Regions from separate parts of the Rubrivivax sp. JA1026 genome, predicted to be linked through region 1. Evidence: predicted binding sites of a transcription regulator. Region 1 holds the regulator's gene; the other holds the start of a gene.

Region 1 (5,343 bases):
GCCGCCGAGCGCGCCGACCGCGAGCGCCAGATGGTCGTCGAGGCCGACCGGCCGGGCTCGGTCGACCTGCAGCGCCAGCTCGTCGAGTTCAACGGCAACGTCGTCATCACCCAGGGCACGATGGTCATCCGCGCCGACCGCGTCGAGCTGCGCGAGACGGCCGACGGCTACCGCGCCGCCACCGCCATCGGCAGCGCCGGCCGCCCGGCGAGCTACCGCCAGAAGCGTGACGGCGTCGACGAGGTCGTCGAGGGCGTGGCCGACCGCATCGAGTACGACGGCCGCGCCGACACGCTGCGTTTCATCGGCAACGGCGCGGTGCGCCGGCTGCGCGGCGCGGTCGTCGCCGACGAGATCACCGGCTCGCAGATCGTCTGGGACAACACCGCCGAGACCTTCAGCGTCGCCGGCGGCGAGACGACCCGTGCCAACCCGAGCGGTCGCGTGCGCGCGGTGCTGAGCCCGCGCAGCGACAAGGCGGCCACGCCGCCGGCCGCGCCGGCCTCGGCCGCGCCGCTGGCGCCGGCGCGCTCGCTCGGGGGCCAGCGCTGATGGAAACCGCCGTCGCGGGCAGCCGGCTCGAAGCCGAGAACCTGCAGAAGAGCTACGGCCAGCGGCGCGTCGTCAAGGACGTGCACCTGTCGGTGGCCGCCGGCGAGGTCGTCGGCCTGCTCGGCCCCAACGGCGCCGGCAAGACCACCACCTTCTACATGGTCGTCGGCCTGGTGCGTGCCGACGCCGGCCAGATCCGCATCGACGGCCGCCCGGTCGAGCGCCTGCCGATCCACCAGCGATCGCGCCTGGGGCTGTCGTACCTGCCGCAGGAAGCGTCGATCTTCCGCAAGCTGACCGTCGAGGAGAACATCCGCGCCGTGCTCGAGCTGCAGCAGGGCCCGGACGGCCGGCCGCTGAAGCCGGCGCAGATCCAGGAGCTGCTGGACAAGCTGCTGCACGACCTGTCGATCGAGAAGCTGCGCGACTCGCCGGCGCCGGCGCTGTCCGGCGGCGAGCGCCGCCGCGTCGAGATCGCCCGGTCGCTGGCCACGCAGCCGCGTTTCATCCTGCTCGACGAGCCCTTTGCCGGCGTCGACCCGATCGCCGTCATCGAGATCCAGCGCATCATCGCCTTCCTCAAGTCGCGCGGCATCGGGGTGCTGATCACCGACCACAACGTGCGCGAGACGCTGGGCATCTGCGACCGCGCCTACATCATCAGCGAAGGCAGCGTGCTCACCGAAGGCACGCCGCAGGCGATCGTCGAGAACGCCGAGGTGCGCAAGGTCTACCTCGGCGAGCATTTCAAGATGTGACGCGCGGCCGATGAAGCCCTCCCTCCAAGTCCGCCTGTCGCAGCATCTGGCGCTGACGCCGCAGCTGCAGCAGTCGATCCGGCTGCTGCAGCTGTCGACGCTGGAGCTGCACCAGGAAGTCGAGCAGATGCTCGAGCAGAACCCGTTCCTGGAGATGGACGAGGACGCGGCGACACCGTTCGACCCGCCGGCCGAACGTGCCACCGTCGACCGCGTCGCCGAGCGTGACGACGGCGACGGTGCCGCCGAGCCGGCACCGGCCGAGGTCGACGCCGCCGAGTTCGGCACCACCGAACGCGAGGACTGGGAGAACGGCACCGAGCGCGACGACTTCGACGGCATCCGCGAGACCCCGGCCGCGGCCGCGCCCGAAAGCGACGACGACCTCGACCCGCAGGAGCGCCGCGCCGGCGCCGGCACGCTGCAGGACCACCTGCGGCGCCAGATCGCCGGCATGCGGCTGTCGGCCGAGGACGCTGCGGCACTGCACGTGCTGATCGAGTCGCTGGACGACGACGGCTACCTCGCCGACCCGCTGGAGGACATCGCCGCGCGCCTGGCCGACATGCTGGACCTGGACGACGAGGAGCAGCGCGAGGCCCTGGCCGACCGCCTGCAGTGCGCGCTGCGCTGGCTGCAGAGCCTGGAGCCGACCGGCGTCGGCGCACGTTCGCTGTCCGAGTGCCTGGTGCTGCAACTGCGCACGACGCCGCGCTGCGAGGCGCGCGAGGTCGCGATCCGCATCTGCGAGCACTCGCTGGAGCTGCTGGCCCGGCGCGACGTGAAGAAGCTGACCGCCGCCACCGGCGCCGGCGAGGACCTGCTGCGCCAAGCGCAGGCACTGATCGTCGCCTGCGAGCCCAAGCCGGGGCGGCCGTTCGCGCCGGCCGAGTCGAACATCATCGTGCCCGACGTCATCGTCCAGAAGTCGGGGCGCGGCTTCAAGGTGCTGCTGAACCCGGACGTGATGCCCAAGCTGCGCATCAACGACCTCTACGCCCAGGCGATCCGCGGCCAGCGCAACGGCGCCGGCGGGCTGTCGTCGCGGCTGCAGGAGGCGCGCTGGTTCATGAAGAACATCCAGCAGCGTTTCGACACCATCCTGCGTGTGTCCAAGGCCATCGTCGAGCGCCAGAAGGGTTTCTTCACGCACGGCGCGATCGCGATGAAGCCGCTGGTGCTGCGCGAGATCGCCGACGAGCTGGGCCTGCACGAGAGCACGATCTCGCGCGTGACGACGGCCAAGTACATGGCCACGCCGCAGGGCACCTTCGAGCTGAAGTACTTCTTCGGCAGCTCGCTGAACACCGAGGCCGGCGGCAACGCGTCGAGCACCGCGGTGAGGGCGCTGATCCAGCAGCTCGTCTCGGCCGAGGACGCCAGCAAGCCGCTGTCGGACAGCCAGCTGTCGCAGATGCTCGAGGAGCAGGGCATCCAGGTCGCGCGCCGCACCGTCGCCAAGTACCGCGAGGCGCTGAAGATCGCGCCGGCCTCGCTGCGCCGGGCGATCTGACGCGACCACAGCCCGGGGTCAGGTCCCGCAGGACCTGACCCCGTCCTCCGCCGCGACGCGCCGCCGCCGCAGCTGAGGCAGCCCGGGCAGCCCGGGGTCAGGTCTCGCGAGACCTGACCCCGTCCTCCGCGTCCTCCGCCACAACGCGCCGCCGCCGCCGCCGCAGCTGGACTACAGTCCAGCGCTTTCGTCCGTCGCGCCGCCGTCATGACCGTCTCCCTGTTCCTTCCCTGCGCCGGTGGCGTCGAGCCGCTGCTGGCCGACGAGGCCGCCCGCATCACCGGCTGCCGCACCGAGGCCGTGCGCGGCGGCGTCTTCGTCGACGGCGACGCCCGCGCCGCGATGGCGCTGAACCTGGAGAGCCGGCTCGCCCAGCGTGTGCTGTGGCCGCTGATCGACGGCCCCTACCGCGACGAGCACGAGCTCTACGAACTCGCGCGCCGCGTGCGCTGGGACGACTGGATCACGCCGCGCCAGACGCTGCGTGTCGACGTCGCGGCGCAGCGTTCGCCGCTGAAGAGCCTGAACTTCGCGACGCTGCGCGTGAAGGACGCCGTCTGCGACCAGCTGCGCGAAACGAGCGGCGAACGCCCCAGCGTCGACACCCGCCACCCCGACCTGTCGCTGCAGCTGTACGTCGGCCCCGAGCACGCGACGCTGTACGCCGACACCTCGGGCGAGGCGCTGTTCAAGCGCGGCTGGCGCGACGAACGCGCCGGTGGCGTCAAGGGCGAGGCGCCGCTGAAGGAGACGCTGGCCGCGGCGATGCTGGCCGCCGCCGGCTGGCAGGGCCGCGAGGAGGACGGCGCGCTGCTCGACCCCTGCTGCGGCGCCGGCACGATCGCCATCGAGGCCGCGCAGATCGCCTGCGGCATCGCCCCGGGCATCAAGCGCCGTTTCGCCTTCGAGCGCCTGCTGCCCTTCCGCGACCAGCTCGGTGCCTGGCGCGAGCTGCAGCAGGCCGCGCGCGAACGTGTGCACGCGCCTGCGGTCGAGGTCTTCGCCGGCGACGTGAGCTTTCGCATGACCGACTTCGCGGCGCGCAATGCCGCCAACGCCGGCGTCGGCCAGGCCATCGCCTTCAAGACTGCCGACGCGCTGCAGCGCCCGGCGCCGGCCGAACGCGGCACGCTGATGCTCAACCCGCCGTACGGCGAGCGCATCGCGCCCAAGGGCAGCGGCAGCGCCCGCGGCGACGCGCCCGGCGGCGCGCGTGAAGGCTTCGACGGCGGCGGCTCGTCGGCCGAGTTCTTCGGCGCGCTGGCCGCGCACTGGAAACGCCGCTACGCCGGCTGGACGGCCTGGGTGCTGAGCCCGGAGATGAAGCTGCCGTCGCTGATGCGGCTGAAGGAGAGCCGGCGCGTGCCGATGTGGAACGGGCCCATCGAATGCCGGCTGTTCCGCTTCGACATGGTTGCCGGGTCCAACAAGGAGGCCGCATGAAGCGTCTGCACATCGACTTCGTCAGCGACGTCGTCTGCCCCTGGTGCGCCGTCGGCCTGGCGTCGCTGGAGCGGGCGCTCGAGAACCTGGCCGGCGAGATCGAGGCCGAGATCGAGGTTCGCCCGTTCGAGCTGAACCCCGACATGGCGCCCGAAGGCGAGGCCATCGACGAACATCTTCAGCGCAAGTACGGCGGCGCGCCCGAGCAGTTCGCCGCCGTGCGGCGCACGCTGGCCGAACGCGGCGCGGCGGTCGGCTTCGCCTTCGGCGAGCGCACGCGCATCTGGAACACCTTCGACGCCCACCGGCTGCTGCACTGGGCCGGTCTCGAAGGCCGGGCGCTGGACCTCAAGCGGGCGCTGCTCGCCGCCTACCACGGCGAAGGCCGCAACCCGAGCGACCCCGAGGTGCTGGCCCAGGTCGCGGCCGGCGTCGGGCTGAACGAGGCCCGCGCCCGCGAGGTGCTCGAACGCGGCGAGTTCGCCGACGCCGTGCGCGCCGAGGAGCAGCGCTGGCTGGCGCTGGGCATCCGCTCGGTGCCCGGCGTCGTCGTCGACGAACGCCACCTGATCTCCGGCGGCCAGCCGCCCGAGGTCTTCGAGCAGGCGCTGCGCGAGATCGCCGCCGGCCGCTGAACGGCCGGCCCGGCCGCGGCGACACCTCGCCGCGCGCCGGCGCACCGACTGCGGGCTGGGGGGTGCCCCGGGCTTCGCTGACACAGCGCAAGCGGCGGGCCGCGGTGCGGCCGAGCATGGCCTCGACGGGCCCCGCGGCGCAGTCGTCCGGCCGCCGGGCGACCGTTGTCCGCACCAGGAGATCGATCATGGCCACCCGTTTGGACCTGCTGGGCTCCGTGCCCGCACCCAACCGCACCGACCTGTTCCGGCCGCGCCCGCCGCTGCCGTTCGCCCGCCCGACGATCATCACCTTCGACGACGTGCCCGACGGCACCGTCATCGACGAGCAGTACGCCGCCAAGGGCGTGCACTTCGCGTCGATCAGCACCAGCCCGCCGCGGCGCTGGAGCAGCTACGCACGCTCGGCCTGGGGCATCGAGAGCGCGCCCAACGGCGTGTC
Region 2 (5,343 bases), on a different contig from region 1:
CGCGCGGCTGGGCGCGCACGCTGGCCGGCACCGGCAGCGGGGCCTGCGGCGCGAAGGGGTCGGGTGCGAACGAGGCCGGCCGGTCGCCAGCCTCGGCCCAGGGCAGCGAATCGAGCGGCAGACGCCAGCCCATCGGCGAGTCGCCGGGGATCAGGTAGAGGCGCTCGTCGCGCAGGAACCAGGGGCCGCTGATCCACTCCGGCCCCGCGGCGCCGGCGAACCACTCGCGGCGCAACGGCAAGGCGTAGCCGGTGACGGCATCCAGCCCGGCGCTGAAGACACGGCGCAGGCGCGCGCGCTCCAGCTCGTCGTCCAGGCGCGAGTCGAAGGGGTCGACGTTGCTCGGCAGCCGGCGCTCGCGCCAGAGGTAGTACCAGGCGTCTTCGTGGCCGGGCATCAGCCACTTCGGGTCCAGGCCCAGCCGGCGCGCCAGCGCGGCGCCGAAACGTTCAGCGTCGGCCACCGTGTAGGCATGCGTGTCGCGCTCGTCGGCGAACAGCGAGGCGTCGTGCCAGCAGGGCTGGCCGTCGGCGCGCCAGGCGATCGTCAGCGCCCAGCGCGGCAGCTGCTCGCCGGGGTACCACTTGCCCTGGCCGAAGTGCAGGAAACCACCTTCGCCGTAGTGCGCGCGCAGCCGGTGCACGAGTTCGTTCGCCAGACCGCGTTTGGTCGGGCCCAGCGCGTCGGTGTTCCATTCGGCGCCGTCGCGGTCGTCGACCGAGACGAAGGTCGGCTCGCCGCCCATCGTCAATCGCACGTCGCCGCGTTCGAGCTCGCGGTCGACCGCCTCGCCGAGCGCCAGCACGTCCTGCCACTGGTCCTCGGTGTAGGGCTTGGTGACACGCGGCGACTCGTGCACCCGCGTGACCTGCATCGTGTGGCCGAAGGTCACTTCGCAGGCGTCGACCGCGCCGGAGACCGGCGCCGCCGTCGAAGGCTCGGGCGTGCAGGCCACCGGGATGTGGCCTTCGCCGGCCAGCAGGCCTGAGGTCGGGTCCAGGCCGATCCAGCCGGCGCCCGGCAGGTAGACCTCGCACCAGGCGTGCAGGTCGGTGAAGTCGGTCTCGGCGCCGCTCGGGCCGTCGAGCGACTTCAGGTCGGGCTTCAGCTGGATCAGGTAGCCGGAGACGAACCGCGCCGCCAGGCCGCAGTGGCGCAGCGCCTGCACCAGCAGCCAGCCGGTGTCGCGGCAGGAGCCGGACTTCCTGGCCAGCGTCTCTTCGGGCGTCTGCACGCCGGGCTCGAGGCGGATCAGGTAGCTGATGTCACGCTGCAGCCGGCGGTTGATCTCGACGAGGAAGTCGATCGTGCGCACGCGTTCGCGCGGGATGCTGGCGACGAACTCGGCGAACAGCGGCGTCGCCTCGTCGCGCGCCAGGTAGGGCGCGAGGTCGTGCGCCAGTTCGGGCGCGTAGGCGAACGGGAAGTGCTCGGCCTCGGGTTCGAGGAAGAAGTCGAACGGGTTGTAGACCGACATCTCGGCCACCAGGTCGACGGTGACCTTGAACTCGGTCGTCTTCTCCGGGAAGACGAGGCGCGCCAGGTGGTTGGCGAACGGGTCCTGCTGCCAGTTGACGAAGTGCTCGCCGGGCTCGATGCGCAGCGAGTACGAGACGATGGGCGTGCGGCAGTGCGGCGCCGGGCGCAGACGCACGACCTGCGGCGAGAGCCCGACGCGGCGGTCGTAGCGGTAGTGCGTGACGTGGTTCAGCGCGACGTGGATGGACACGGACGGAGCTCCTGCGGCGGGATGCCGCGGTGTTGCAAGTGCCGGGCCACGGATGCAGCACGCGGGCTGCGACGATGATGCCAGCGCGGCGATGACGGCCGCAGCGCGCCGCGCAAGCCGGCCTCAGATGGCGAGCGCGGCTTCGAGCTCGGCCTGCAGCTCGGCTACCGCGTCGGCCCAGCGGCCCGCCGCCGGACGGCGGAACAGCCGCATCACGCCCGGATACCAGGGCGTGTCGGCGCGGCCTTCGAGCCAGCGCCAGTCGACGTTGTAGTCGGGCAGCAGCAGCGCGCACGGCGTGCCCAGCGCGCCGGCCAGATGGGCGATGGCGGTGTCGACGCTGACGACGAGGTCCAGGTTCTCGATCAGCGCCGCGGTGTCGGCCAGGTCGGCCACGTCGGGCATCGGGTTCAGCAGCGCGAACGGCGGCGCCGCGGCCTCGTCCTCGCCGGCGCCCTTCTGCAGGCTGACGAGCTGCACGCCGGGCAGCATGGCCAGCGGCGCCAGTTCGGCCAGCGACGGCAGCGAACGGCAGGCGTCGGTCTCGAAGCGCGGGTTGCCGCGCCAGACCAGGCCGATGCGGCGGCGGCCGCCGGCGTCACCGAGCACGGCGCGCCAGCGGGCGACGCGGGCCGGGTCCGGGCGCAGATAGGGCAGCGCGGCCGGCACCGAGTCGACGCGCGTGCCGAAGTGCCACGGCAGGCTCATCGCCGGCGCCCACAGGTCCCAGTCGCCCGGCGCGACCTCGGCCGTCGGCGGCACGACGACGTCGACGCCGTCGGCACCGGCCAGCAGGCGGACCAGCGGCGCATAGGCCAGCACGCCGACACGCCCGGCACCGGCGGCCTTGGCAACGGCGGCATAACGCACGAACTGGATCATGTCGCCGAGGCCGGCCTCGGCGCCGATGAGCAGCGAACGCCCGGCCAGCGGCTCGCCGGCCCAGCGCGGCAGCGGCAGCCGGGCGGCCAGCGTGTCGGACCAGCGGCGGCGCTCGAACAAGGCCCAGCCTTCGTCCCAGCAGCCCTGGCGCAGCCGCAGCGTCGCGAGGTTGAGCGCGGCGTCGACGTGGCCGGCGTCGAGCTCCAGCGCCCGCCGGTGGCAGCCTTCGGCCAGGCGCTCCAGGCCGGTGGCCGCGTAGAGCAGGCCCAGGTGCGTCCAGGCGGCGGCGGATGCCGGGTCCAGCGAGACCGCACGCGTCAGCGCGACCTCGGCGTCGAGCCGGCGCTTGCGCGTCAGCAGCAGCGTGCCGAGCAGGTTCCAGATCGGCGCCGCCTGCGGCGCCAGCGCCAGCGCGTCGCGGTAAGCGGCCTCGGCCTCGTCGGCGCGGCCGGCGCGTTCGAGCACCAGCGCGAGGTTGGCATGCGCCTCGGCCAGCGTCGGCTGCCGCACGATCGCCTCACGCAGCGCGGCCTCGGCGCCAGCCAGGTCGCCCGCTTCGAGGGCGCGGGTGCCCCTGGCGAACAAGGACTCGGCAGCGGCGGACACGGGTCAGGCGGGATCAGCGGGAGGACGGCCGATGATGCCAGTAGCGGCGCGAGCGCTCGCGCTCGCAGTGCGCGCGGCCGTCGGCGGCCAGCGTCCACGCGCCGCATTCGTCGCTGCGCACCAGCACGATGCCGCGCTCGACGAAGCGCGCGCTCACCTCCGGCGCCGGATGGCCGAAGCGGTTCAGGTAGCCGGCCTGCACGACGGCGACCCGCGGCGCGACCGCGTCGACGAAGGCCTCGCTCGACGAGCTGCGGCTGCCGTGGTGCGGCACGACGAGCACGTCGGCACGCAGCGGCGCACCGGCGGCCACCAGCGCCCGCTCCTGTGCGGCCGGCAGGTCACCGGGCAGCAGCACGCTGGCGAGCGCACCGCGCACGCGCAGCACGCAGCTCGTGGCGTTCGACGCCTCGTCGGCGATGGCCATGCCGGCCGGCGGGTGCAGGACCTCGAAGTCGACGCCGTCCCAGCGCCAGCGCTCGCCGGCCATGCAGCGCCGGTGCGGCACGCGGCCGAGCAGCGGGTGCTCGGCCGGCAGCGAGCCGACGATCTCGGCGACCGGCAGCGCCTGCAGCAGCGCGGCGCCGCCGCCGACATGGTCGCCGTCGCGGTGGCTGAGCATCAGCAGGTCGATGCGGCGCTCGCCACGGGCGCGCAGCAGCGGCACGAGCACGCGCGAGCCGGCATCGGCCTCGGGGCTCCAGCGCGGGCCGGCGTCGAACACCAGCAGGTGCCGCGCGGTGCGCAGCAGCAGCGCGCTGCCCTGGCCGACATCGGCGGCGACGAGCTCGAAACGCCCCTCGGCCGGCCGCGGCAGCGGCGGTGCGAGCAGCGGCAGCATCAGCGGCAGCGCCAGCCCGCGCAGCCGCCACGGCAGCGGCAGCACCGCGAGCAGCCCGCCCAGCAGCCCGGCGGCGACGGCCCAGGGCGGCGCCGCGGCCGCCGTCCACGAGGCCCACGGCCAGGCGGCCAGCGCCGCCAGCAGCACGCGCAGCCCGTCGACCAGCCCGGCCGCCGCCAGCCACAGCGGCGGCAGCAGCACGCCGGCCAGCGCCAGCGGCGTCACCGCCAGCGTCACCAGCGGGATGGCGACCAGGTTGGCGACGAAGCCGACCACCGACACCTGCTGGAAGAACAGCAGCGTCAGCGGCGCCAGGCCGACGGTGGCCACGGCCTGGGTGCGCAGGCCGCCGCGCGCGGCGCGTGCGAGCGCCGCCGCGCGGCGGCGCCAGGGGCGCGGGTCCGCGGCGGCAGTGGCCTGCGCCGCGTGCGCCGGCTCGGACACCGCCAGCAGCGCCACCGCGACGAAGGACAGCCAGAAACCCGGCTGCAGCGGCGCCCAGGGATCGATCAGAACGACGGCCAGCGCCGCGGCCAGCAGCACCGCCGGCAGCGGCCAGCGCCGGCCGGCGCTGCGCAGCACGACGACGGTGGCCAGCATGCCGACCGTGCGCTGCGCCGGCACGCCCCAGCCGGCGGCCAGCGCGTAGGCCGCGGCGCAGGCCAGCCCGCCCCAGCGCGCGGCCTGCGGCGCCGGCAGCACCAGCAGGCCGCGCCCGGCGTGCCGCCACAGCCGGCCGATCACGGCACCGGCCAGCCAGGCGAACATCGTCACGTGCAGGCCGGAGATGCTCATCAGGTGGGCGACGCCGGTGACGCGGAAGAGCTCCCAGTCCTCGCGCTCGATCGCCGCCTGGTCGCCGATCGCCAGCGCCGCCAGCACGCCCGCGGCGGCCGGGTCGGCGACCCGCGCGAAGACCGCGTCGCGCACGCGCTGGCGCCAGCGCTCCAGCGGTGCCGCGGCGTCGACCGCCAGCCGTTGCGGCGCGGGGGCGGCGCGCACGCTGCCGGTGGCGCCGATGCCCTGGATGAACCAGGCCAGCTCGGCGTCGAAGCCGTGCGGATTGAGCCCGCCGTGCGGCGGCTTGAGCCGGACGTGCCAGCGCCAGCGTTCACCGACCGCCGGCACCGGCGGGCGCGCGTCGCCGTCGACATACCCGCCGAGCACGACCCGCGGCGGCACCGTCACCGGGCGGCCGTCGGCCGTGGCCGCGCCCTCGGTCTCGACGGTGAAACGCACACCGCCGGCATGCACCGCCGGGATGCGCACGACGACGCCGGTGAGC

The links. Region 1 encodes sigma-54, which starts transcription at its own class of promoters, with help from an activator protein. Its sites were predicted from a motif close to TGGCANGNAANCTGCTTT; they were not measured.
Region 2: G5B56_RS00590 (DUF2126 domain-containing protein) is a predicted target of sigma-54. The motif match lies at 1,761-1,778, and genes of this name have one in related genera.

What each region holds. Positions count from the first base shown of each region.
Region 1 is NZ_JAALCQ010000007.1:192,323-197,665, forward strand. Features, by position in the region: gene lptA (lipopolysaccharide transport periplasmic protein LptA) at 1-552, shown strand, start outside; gene lptB (LPS export ABC transporter ATP-binding protein) at 552-1,310, shown strand; gene G5B56_RS13495 (RNA polymerase factor sigma-54) at 1,321-2,823, shown strand; gene G5B56_RS13500 (class I SAM-dependent RNA methyltransferase) at 3,031-4,266, shown strand; gene G5B56_RS13505 (DsbA family oxidoreductase) at 4,263-4,901, shown strand; gene G5B56_RS13510 (hypothetical protein) at 5,090-5,343, shown strand, end outside.
Region 2 is NZ_JAALCQ010000001.1:117,714-123,056, reverse strand. Features, by position in the region: gene G5B56_RS00590 (DUF2126 domain-containing protein) at 1-1,729, opposite strand, end outside; gene G5B56_RS00585 (tetratricopeptide repeat protein) at 1,853-3,217, opposite strand; gene G5B56_RS00580 (DNA internalization-related competence protein ComEC/Rec2) at 3,231-5,343, opposite strand, start outside.